DNA from 3 places in the Citrobacter sp. MNAZ 1397 genome. Region 2 is predicted to be linked to each of the others. Evidence: predicted binding sites of a transcription regulator. Region 2 holds the regulator's gene; each other region holds the start of a gene.

Region 1 (3,282 bases), 910 kb from region 2:
GGCACCTGTGCCTGTAAAATCACCGGGCCGCCGTCCAGTTCGTCGGTAACAAAATGCACGGTGGTACCGTGAACTTCATCGCCGTTCTCCAGGACCTGGCGGTGGGTGTGTAAACCGGGATATTTAGGCAGCAGGGAAGGGTGAATATTGATCAGGCGACCAGTGTAATGGGCCACGAAGGCCGGACTGAGGATACGCATGTAGCCAGCCAGCACAACGATATCCGGGGCGTAAGCGTCAATCTCCTGCATCAGTTCGCGGTCAAATGCTTCGCGACTGGCAAACTGAGAGGCAAGAAGCGCATGGGCGGGAATATTGGCTTCCCGCGCACGCTCAAGGCCGAATGCGTCGGCTTTGTTACTGAATACTGCCCGGATGGTGCCATTGATTTTCTTCTGCTTGCAGGCATCAATTATCGCCTGCAAATTGCTTCCGTTGCCGGAAATGAGCACCACAATGTTTTTCATTCAATGACCACGCGTTCACTGGAATCGGATGCTTTGATGATACCGATTTTCCACGCGTTTTCACCTTTGGCATTCAGGAATGCGATGGCTTTATCTGCTTCATCAGCAGGCAGGGCGATAACCATACCGACACCACAGTTAAAGGTGCGATACATCTCATGACGGCTGACGTTGCCCGCCGTTTGCAGCCAGTTGAAGACGGCCGGCCATTGCCAGGAAGACTCGTCGATCACCGCCTGGGTGTTGTCCGGAAGTACGCGCGGGATATTTTCCCAGAAGCCGCCGCCGGTCAGATGTGCGATAGCGTGCACGTCTGCGTTTTCAATCAGCTCAAGGATCGATTTCACATAGATGCGGGTCGGGGCCAACAAGTGATCGGCCAGGGATTTGCCTTCAAGCTGTGTCGTCTCAGGGTCGCAACCGCTTACTTCGATGACTTTACGTACCAGAGAGTAGCCGTTGGAGTGTGGACCGCTGGACGCCAGTGCAATCAGGACATCGCCGTCGGCCACGCTGGAACCGTCAATGATCTCTGATTTTTCAACGACGCCAACACAGAAACCGGCAACATCGTAATCTTCGCCATGGTACATGCCCGGCATTTCAGCGGTTTCGCCGCCTACCAGCGCACAGCCCGACTGCAGACAGCCTTCCGCGATACCGTTGATAACGCTGGCTGCGGTGTCGACATCCAGTTTGCCGGTTGCGTAATAGTCGAGGAAAAACAGCGGCTCTGCGCCCTGAACGACCAGGTCATTCACGCACATGGCCACCAGATCGATGCCGATGCTGTCGTGACGTTTTAGATCCATCGCCAGACGCAGTTTGGTACCTACGCCGTCAGTGCCGGAAACCAGTACTGGCTCACGATATTTTTGCGGCAATGCGCACAGCGCGCCGAAGCCGCCCAGACCGCCCATGACTTCCGGACGACGGGTTTTCTTCACCACACCTTTGATTCGGTCAACCAGAGCATTGCCTGCGTCAATATCAACACCGGCATCTTTGTAGCTAAGAGAGGTTTTATCGGTCACTGCTTGAGTCCCCACGCGTTTGCTTGCGGTTCACCCGTCATATTTCAGGCTGTTACCCGAACTAATCCGGTTTTGGAAATAAAATTCGGCGCAATTCTAACAGTGAAGGCAAACGTTTGCGAGTCCATTATTTCAGGCCGTTGAGGATTCTTACGGTATACTCTTTTCCAGTCTGTTTGATCCGGATCAACGCCGCACCTGTAGCGTGGCGGAGAAAAAGCGGTATAATCCGGCGATTTTTTTTGTGGCTGCCACCGTTTTGGGGAAGGAGAAGAGTATGAAGGTCGTGGAAGTAAAACACCCACTCGTCAAACACAAGCTGGGCCTGATGCGTGAAAATGACATCAGCACCAAACGCTTTCGTGAACTCGCCTCGGAAGTCGGTAGTCTGCTGACCTATGAAGCGACCGCCGATCTGGAAACTGAACGTGTGACTATCGAAGGCTGGAATGGCCCGGTAGAAGTCGAACAAATCAAAGGCAAAAAAATCACCGTCGTCCCTATTCTGCGTGCCGGTCTGGGCATGATGGAAGGGGTGCTGGAACACGTTCCGAGCGCGCGCATCAGCGTGGTGGGTATCTATCGTAATGAAGAGACCCTGGAGCCGGTGCCGTACTTCCAGAAACTGGTTTCTAACATCGACGAGCGTATGGCGCTGGTCGTTGACCCGATGCTGGCAACGGGCGGTTCTATGATTGCCACCATCGACCTGCTGAAAAACGCAGGCTGCCACAGCATCAAAGTGCTGGTGCTGGTTGCTGCCCCGGAAGGCCTCGCTGCGCTGGAGAAAGCGCACCCGGATGTTGAGCTGTACACCGCGTCCATTGACAAGGGCCTCAATGAGCACGGATACATTATTCCGGGCCTCGGCGATGCCGGCGACAAAATCTTTGGTACGAAATAAATGCTTTAAAAATCAAAAGCCGACTTTGAAAGTCGGCTTTTTTTTGGCGTAAACCAGAACAGAATCCGCCTGATTTCATGATGCAGTCCACAAAACTGCAGCATGCGTGATGAGCGGAACATATACCCTAAACAATTCGAATTGCAGGCAGGCGGCACACGAGCGAATCCTGATTATCTTACTCTGGTAAGTGCTTCGGGTGAACGAGTACGGCCAACGCACCTGCGACCAGAAGGGTGACGGGGATAAACAACAACACTCAGAGGAAAACACTATGACGCGCCGTGCTATCGGGGTGAGTGAAAGACCGCCGCTTTTACAGACAATCCCGCTTAGTTTGCAGCACTTGTTCGCTATGTTTGGCGCAACCGTGCTGGTGCCAATCCTGTTTCATATTAATCCGGCCACCGTACTGTTGTTTAATGGTATCGGGACGCTGCTTTATCTCTTTATCTGTAAGGGCAAAATTCCGGCTTACCTGGGATCGAGCTTTGCGTTTATTTCGCCGGTACTGTTGCTTCTGCCGCTGGGCTACGAAGTGGCGCTGGGTGGCTTTATCATGTGCGGCGTGCTGTTTTGCATTGTCTCCTTCATCGTGAAGAAAGCGGGCACCGGCTGGCTGGATGTAATGTTCCCGCCTGCGGCAATGGGCGCAATCGTTGCCGTCATCGGTCTGGAACTGGCCGGCGTCGCTGCCAATATGGCCGGTTTGCTGCCTGCGGAAGGTCAGTCTGCTGATTCCAGAACCGTCCTCATCTCTATGGTAACGCTGGGTGTGACCGTATTTGGTTCCGTACTGTTTCGTGGTTTTATGGCGATAATCCCGATTCTGATCGGTGTGCTGGCTGGTTATGCGCTGTCGTTTGCGATGGGTGTG
Region 2 (3,282 bases):
ACATCAGGACGTTCACCGGCGCGACCTTTCGGCAATGAAAAGTAGAGACTGACCATAGCTATGATACCCAGCCCCGCAGTGGCAAGGAACGACATGCGCCAGCCAATCGCCCCGCCCAGCCAGGTTGCTGCAGGCACACCGCCGATATTGGCGATAGTCAGCCCCATAAACATAGTGGCCACTGCGCTGGCCTGTTTTTCTTTTGCCACCACGCTTGCGGCCACCACAGAACCAAGCCCAAAGAAAGCGCCATGGTTCAGACTGGTAATGATCCGCGAGAGCATTAATGTTGTGTAATCAGGTGAAAGCGCCGACAGTACGTTCCCGAGGGTAAAAATCGCCATCAGAAATACCAGCGCATTACGTCGCCCCCGATGTGAAAGCAGCAACGTCATTAACGGTGCGCCAACCATGACGCCAATGGCATAGGCGCTAATAAGCATACCCGCTGCCGGGATCGAGACATCCACGCCCTGGGCGATAACGGGGAGTAACCCCATGGGTGAAAATTCGGTCGTACCGATGCCGAAAGCGCCAATCGCCAGGGCAAGCAGTGGGAAATTGATCTTCATAAATAGACTCCGGAATTGCCGTGTCGACGCGCGACACCGTCACAGAAGTCAAAAGTATGACATTAATCACAAAAAACAGAAGTTAGCGAAATGGGAAAAGACTATTGCCAATTTGATGACAATCGGGGAGAGAGACGGGGGAAAGAGGGCTCTCCCCCGGGATAAATCAATGCAGTGCGGCAGTCAGTCCGCCAGCAACAATCAGAGCAAGTACAATTACGGTAGTTACTAAAGAAAACTTCAGGTCGGTGCTCATCAATTTTTCTCCTTATTAATTCCCACACAAAAAGTGATGTAACGCATTTTTGCACAAATAAACGTAAAAATCTTGCAGGATTTAGAGTGATACACGTTTTAGCACTTCCCCTTTTGGCCAAGATCAGACAAAATTCGACGCTAAATTTATTAGCGTACCGGCCATTGACTCCCCTCCTGACGTCCAGTGTCTTTTTCCCGGCGTATTGCAATCCCTTCTATGGGTACAGGGTGATGGAAGGCAAACGTTTACCTTATGTATTATCAGGAGTTTACGATATGGTCTGGAGTAAGATCTGATGGCAACGATTAAAGACGTAGCGAAGCGAGCAAACGTTTCCACCACAACCGTATCACATGTAATTAACAAGACGCGTTTCGTTGCAGAAGAGACGCGTAACGCGGTCTGGGCAGCGATTAAAGAGTTACACTACTCTCCCAGCGCGGTTGCCCGCAGTTTGAAAGTTAATCACACCAAATCTATTGGCTTGCTGGCGACCAGTAGCGAAGCGGCTTATTTCGCCGAGATCATTGAAGCAGTCGAGAAAAATTGTTTCCAGAAAGGCTACACCCTTATTCTCGGCAATGCCTGGAACAACCTGGAAAAACAGCGCGCCTATCTGTCCATGATGGCGCAAAAACGTGTCGATGGCCTGCTGGTCATGTGTTCTGAATATCCGGAATCGCTACTCAGCATGCTGGAAGAGTATCGCCACATTCCTATGGTGGTAATGGACTGGGGTGAAGCAAAAGCCGATTTTACCGATACGGTAATCGATAACGCCTTTGCCGGCGGCTATATGGCTGGTCGTTACCTGATTGAACGGGGCCATCGCGAGATTGGCGTTATCCCTGGGCCATTAGAGCGCAACACGGGCGCGGGTCGTCTTAGCGGCTTTATGAAAGCGATGGAAGAGGCCCACATCACCGTACCGGAAAGCTGGATTGTGCAGGGTGATTTTGAGCCGGAGTCTGGCTATCGTGCAATGCAACAGATATTGACCCAGTCTTCTCGCCCGACCGCGGTATTCTGCGGTGGTGACATTATGGCGATGGGCGCGTTGTGCGCGGCCGATGAAATGGGTCTGCGCGTGCCGCAGGATATTTCGGTGATCGGTTATGATAATGTGCGCAATTCACGTTTCTTTACCCCTTCACTGACGACTATCCACCAACCGAAAGACTCGCTGGGTGAAACCGCGTTTAACATGCTGTTGGACCGCATAGTAAACAAGCGTGAAGAGTCGCAGTCTATTGAAGTGCATCCACGCCTGATTGAACGCCGCTCGGTTGCCGACGGTCCTTTCCGCGACTATCGCCGTTGATCCTGCCGGGAGCAGTTCATTCCTGCTCCCGCAGCCATTCCCTGTTCAGCGTTTCGCTGTCGCCCAGATAATCCAGTAACCAGCTCAGCGCCGGTGAAGCGTCATTCTGCTGCCAGGTCAGACAACAGGCGGCGTCCGGGAAAGGATTTTCGAGTGCCAGCGCAACCCACTCACCGCGATCAATCCACGGTCGGGCGAAATGCGCAGGCACCATCCCGATACACAGCCCGGCAGACAAGCAGGCCGCAGATGATTCCCAGTCAGGCGCGACGACCCGCTTCTGATTATCCAAAAGCCAGGTGATGCGTTTAGGCAGCGAACGGGAGGTATCTTCGCGTACCAGAGATGGCCAGTTCCGTAACGTATCATCACTGAGCGGCGATGCCATCGCCGCCAGCGGATGATGGCGAGCGACCACGCATTTCCAGCTCAACATGCCCATATCGCGAAAGGTATAACGACCCCCGACCGGGATCGCCTGGGTTGCGCCGATAGCCAGTTCAACACGTCCATCGGCCAGGGCATCCCACACACCGTTAAACACCTCCTGGGAAACCAGCAGTTCGACATCGCTAAAATGGCGATAGAAATCGACAATCATCTGCCGCGTACGTTCCGGTTTAACGATGTTATCAACGGCGATGGATAACTGCCCCCGCCAGCCGTTGGCAATTTGCTGACACTGTTGACGGGTGATCTGCATTTTTTTGATAACAGAACGACCCTCTTTCAAAAACCACACGCCAGCGGGCGTCAATTCGACATCCCGATGACGTCGTTCAAACAACGGCACCGCCAGCCACTCTTCAAGTTGACGTACGGTATAGCTGACCGCAGAAGGCACACGATGTAACTCCTGCGCCGCACCGCTAAAGCTGCCATTTCGGGCCACGGCATCAACCACTTCAAGGGAATATTCTGACCACATAATCTGCCTGCAAAAATTTTGAAACCACCGGACAAATATTAGCGTTTCACAAGCTGACTTGCACTCCTTAGACTCTGGAGCCCTGTTTACCTGCCACAAAAAGAGATCTGCCATGCAACCTGGAAAAGGATTTTTAGTCTGGCTCGCGGGCTTAAGCGTACTGGGCTTTCTGGCCACCGATATGTACCTGCCGGCGTTCGCC
Region 3 (3,282 bases), on a different contig from region 2:
CGCCAGTCGCGCCAGGCCCGGTTACACTTTGTGTCGACGGGGAATTACGTCACGTTCATGCGCGCTGGCATTCGGCGGGGCATCTGATTGGCACGGCAGGCGAAGCGTTCGGCTGGCAACCTGTTAAAGCCCATCACTGGCCTGGGGAAGGACGCATCACATTTAGCGGTCGCGGGAGTATCACTGCGGAGCTGCTGACGGGAAAAATCAGCGCATGGATAGATGAAAATTTGCCGCGACACATTGATTTTTATGAAGGGAAGCGGCAGGTTCGCTTTGGCGAATTGCCCGCCTATGGCTGTGGCGGTACCCATGTTTGCTCGTTGCGTGACATCGGGCAAATCACGCTTACCGGTGTCAAAATGAAAAAAGGACAGCTGGTTGTCAGCTATACGGTGGACGAAAGCTGACCGTTCGCTGACGTGCAGTGAGTTATTGCTCAGCAATATACGAGGTGATAGCGCACCGCCGCAGCGGAAAATCTTATTAGAATACCAATGCTCAGCGTCTTCTGTGGGTTTTGCTGGTCAAATCGCAACATGCGAACTCATGTCTTTTACTGATATTTCCCGCTGTTTATCATTTAATTCTAATTATCGGTGTTTTCGGCTGGTAGCCCCGACGTGGGCTGGTTAATCTGAGAACGATTTTCAGCATTTCATTAACAAAAGAGTACAACTATGCATGATGCACAAATCCGCGTAGCCATCGCGGGCGCCGGTGGGCGTATGGGCCGCCAGTTAATTCAGGCAACCCTGCAGATGGATGGCGTCGCGCTTGGCGCAGCGCTGGAGCGAGAAGGTTCTTCCCTGCTGGGTAGCGATGCAGGAGAGCTCGCTGGCGTGGGTACCACAGGCGTTACTGTGAGCAGTGATTTGCAGGCGGTAAAAGACGATTTTGATGTACTGATCGATTTCACCCGTCCGGAAGGGACCCTGGTACACCTGGCGTTTTGTCGCCAGCACCACAAAGGGATGATTATCGGTACAACCGGGTTTGACGACGCAGGTAAAGCGGCAATTCGCGATGCGTCGCAAGAGATTGCCATTGTCTTCGCCGCGAATTTCAGCGTTGGCGTGAACGTGATGCTTAAGCTGCTGGAAAAAGCGGCGAAGGTGATGGGGAATTACACCGATATTGAAATTATCGAAGCTCATCATCGCTATAAAGTGGATGCGCCGTCGGGGACCGCGTTGGCCATGGGAGAGTCTATTGCCCATGCGCTGAATAAAGATTTAAAAGATTGTGCTGTTTATGCACGTGAAGGCCATACCGGCGAACGCGTACCGGGCACAATTGGTTTTGCTACCGTCCGTGCGGGCGACATTGTCGGCGAACATACAGCGATGTTCGCTGATCTCGGCGAACGTGTTGAAATTAGTCATAAAGCGTCAAGCCGAATGACGTTTGCCAATGGCGCCGTTCGCTCAGCTTTATGGCTAAAAAACAAAGAAACCGGCCTTTTTGATATGCGAGATGTGCTGGATCTGAACAATTTGTAAGAGTTATTACCCATCGTGATGTGGTTGTTGCAGTCGTAATATCTTGATTGCATAGGGCAATATTTTATTGCCCTTTTATTTTGCCTGTTTCTTCATATTTCCTCATTTAGATCTCCATTAATATCCATCTTAATTCTTATTTTAGTTGCTGAAATGTAAATTTTGACCGTCTGGTCCACATTTTATGAAGGCAAGCTAGAGATAACCAGTTTTATGGCGACGCAAGCGTTTTCCTCTCTCCGGAAATGTGATCTTTTTGCCCTCTAAATCATGCTATTCTTTTCTGGGGCGCAAAAAGACATGAAAAAGATGCGCTATAAGTTGACTTTTACCCTTCATGTCTCCAGAATGCCGCCGTTTGCAAAAAATTCGCGGTTACGCAAATTTGCATTGATTCAAGGCTCATAATTGAATTAATATGCAAATAAAGTGAGTGAATATTCTCTGGAGGATGTTTTGATTAAGTCAGCGCTATTGGTTCTGGAAGACGGAACCCAGTTTTACGGTCGGGCCATAGGGGCAACAGGTTCGGCGGTTGGGGAAGTCGTTTTCAATACTTCAATGACCGGTTATCAAGAAATCCTCACTGATCCTTCCTACTCCCGCCAAATCGTCACCCTTACTTATCCTCATATCGGCAATGTCGGCACCAATGCCGCTGATGAAGAATCCTCTCAGGTACATGCGCAAGGTCTGGTCATTCGCGATCTGCCGCTGATTGCCAGCAACTACCGCAATACCGAAGATCTCTCTTCATACCTGAAACGCCACAACATCGTGGCGATTGCCGATATCGATACCCGTAAATTAACGCGTCTGCTGCGTGAAAAGGGCGCGCAGAACGGCTGCATCATCGCCGGGGACAATCTGGATGCTGCGCTGGCGCTGGAAAAAGCGAAAAGCTTCCCGGGGCTGAACGGTATGGATTTGGCGAAAGAGGTGACGACTGCCGAGCCGTATAGCTGGACGCAGGGGAGCTGGACACTGAAAGGCGAACTGCCGGAAGCGAAAAAAGAAGATGAGCTGCCGCTGCACGTGGTGGCCTACGATTTCGGCGCGAAACGTAACATTCTGCGTATGCTGGTGGACCGCGGCTGCCGCCTGACGGTGGTCCCGGCGAAAACCTCCGCAGAAGACGTCCTGAAAATGAATCCGGACGGTATCTTCCTCTCTAACGGCCCTGGCGACCCGGCACCGTGTGATTACGCCATTGACGCGATCGAGAAATTCCTTGAGACCGATATCCCGGTATTCGGCATCTGCCTCGGCCATCAGCTGCTGGCGCTGGCGAGCGGCGCAAAAACCGTGAAGATGAAGTTCGGTCACCACGGCGGCAACCACCCGGTAAAAGATATCGATAACAACACGGTGATGATTACCGCACAGAACCATGGTTTTGCGGTAGATGAAGCCTCCATGCCTGCCAACCTGCGCGTTACGCACAAGTCGCTGTTTGATGGCACCCTGCAGGGGATTCATCGCACGGACAAACCGGCATTCAGCTTCCAGGGCCACCCTGAGGCGAGCCCCGGTCCGCACGATGCAGCGCCGCTGTTCGACCATTTTATCGAGTTAATTGAGCAATACCGTCAGTCTGCTAAATAATCAGGAGCGAAAAAGAGCCATGCCAAAACGTACAGACATAAAAAGCATCCTGATCCTTGGCGCCGGTCCGATTGTCATCGGTCAGGCGTGTGAGTTCGACTACTCCGGTGCGCAGGCGTGTAAAGCGCTGCGTGAAGAGGGGTACCGCGTCATTCTGGTGAACTCCAACCCGGCG

What was found. The regulator PurR, encoded in region 2, represses purine synthesis genes. The targets are predictions, from matches to a motif close to CANGCAAACGTTTGCNTG.
Region 1: a site for PurR is predicted at 1,607-1,624, ahead of purM (phosphoribosylformylglycinamidine cyclo-ligase). Genes of this name have one in related genera too.
Region 3: a site for PurR is predicted at 1,721-1,738, ahead of carA (glutamine-hydrolyzing carbamoyl-phosphate synthase small subunit). Genes of this name have one in related genera too.

Annotation. Positions count from the first base shown of each region.
Region 1 covers NZ_JAKIVH010000001.1:141,448-144,729, forward strand. The annotation lists gene purN (phosphoribosylglycinamide formyltransferase) at 1-467, opposite strand, end outside; gene purM (phosphoribosylformylglycinamidine cyclo-ligase) at 464-1,501, opposite strand; gene upp (uracil phosphoribosyltransferase) at 1,779-2,405, shown strand; gene uraA (uracil permease) at 2,680-3,282, shown strand, end outside.
Region 2 covers NZ_JAKIVH010000001.1:1,048,797-1,052,078, reverse strand. The annotation lists gene L2097_RS04830 (MFS transporter) at 1-572, opposite strand, end outside; gene cydH (cytochrome bd-I oxidase subunit CydH) at 739-828, opposite strand; gene purR (HTH-type transcriptional repressor PurR) at 1,127-2,152, shown strand; gene punR (DNA-binding transcriptional activator PunR) at 2,169-3,080, opposite strand; gene punC (purine nucleoside transporter PunC) at 3,193-3,282, shown strand, end outside.
Region 3 covers NZ_JAKIVH010000002.1:346,454-349,735, forward strand. The annotation lists gene L2097_RS16385 (alanyl-tRNA editing protein) at 1-410, shown strand, start outside; gene dapB (4-hydroxy-tetrahydrodipicolinate reductase) at 681-1,502, shown strand; gene carA (glutamine-hydrolyzing carbamoyl-phosphate synthase small subunit) at 1,959-3,107, shown strand; gene carB (carbamoyl-phosphate synthase large subunit) at 3,127-3,282, shown strand, end outside.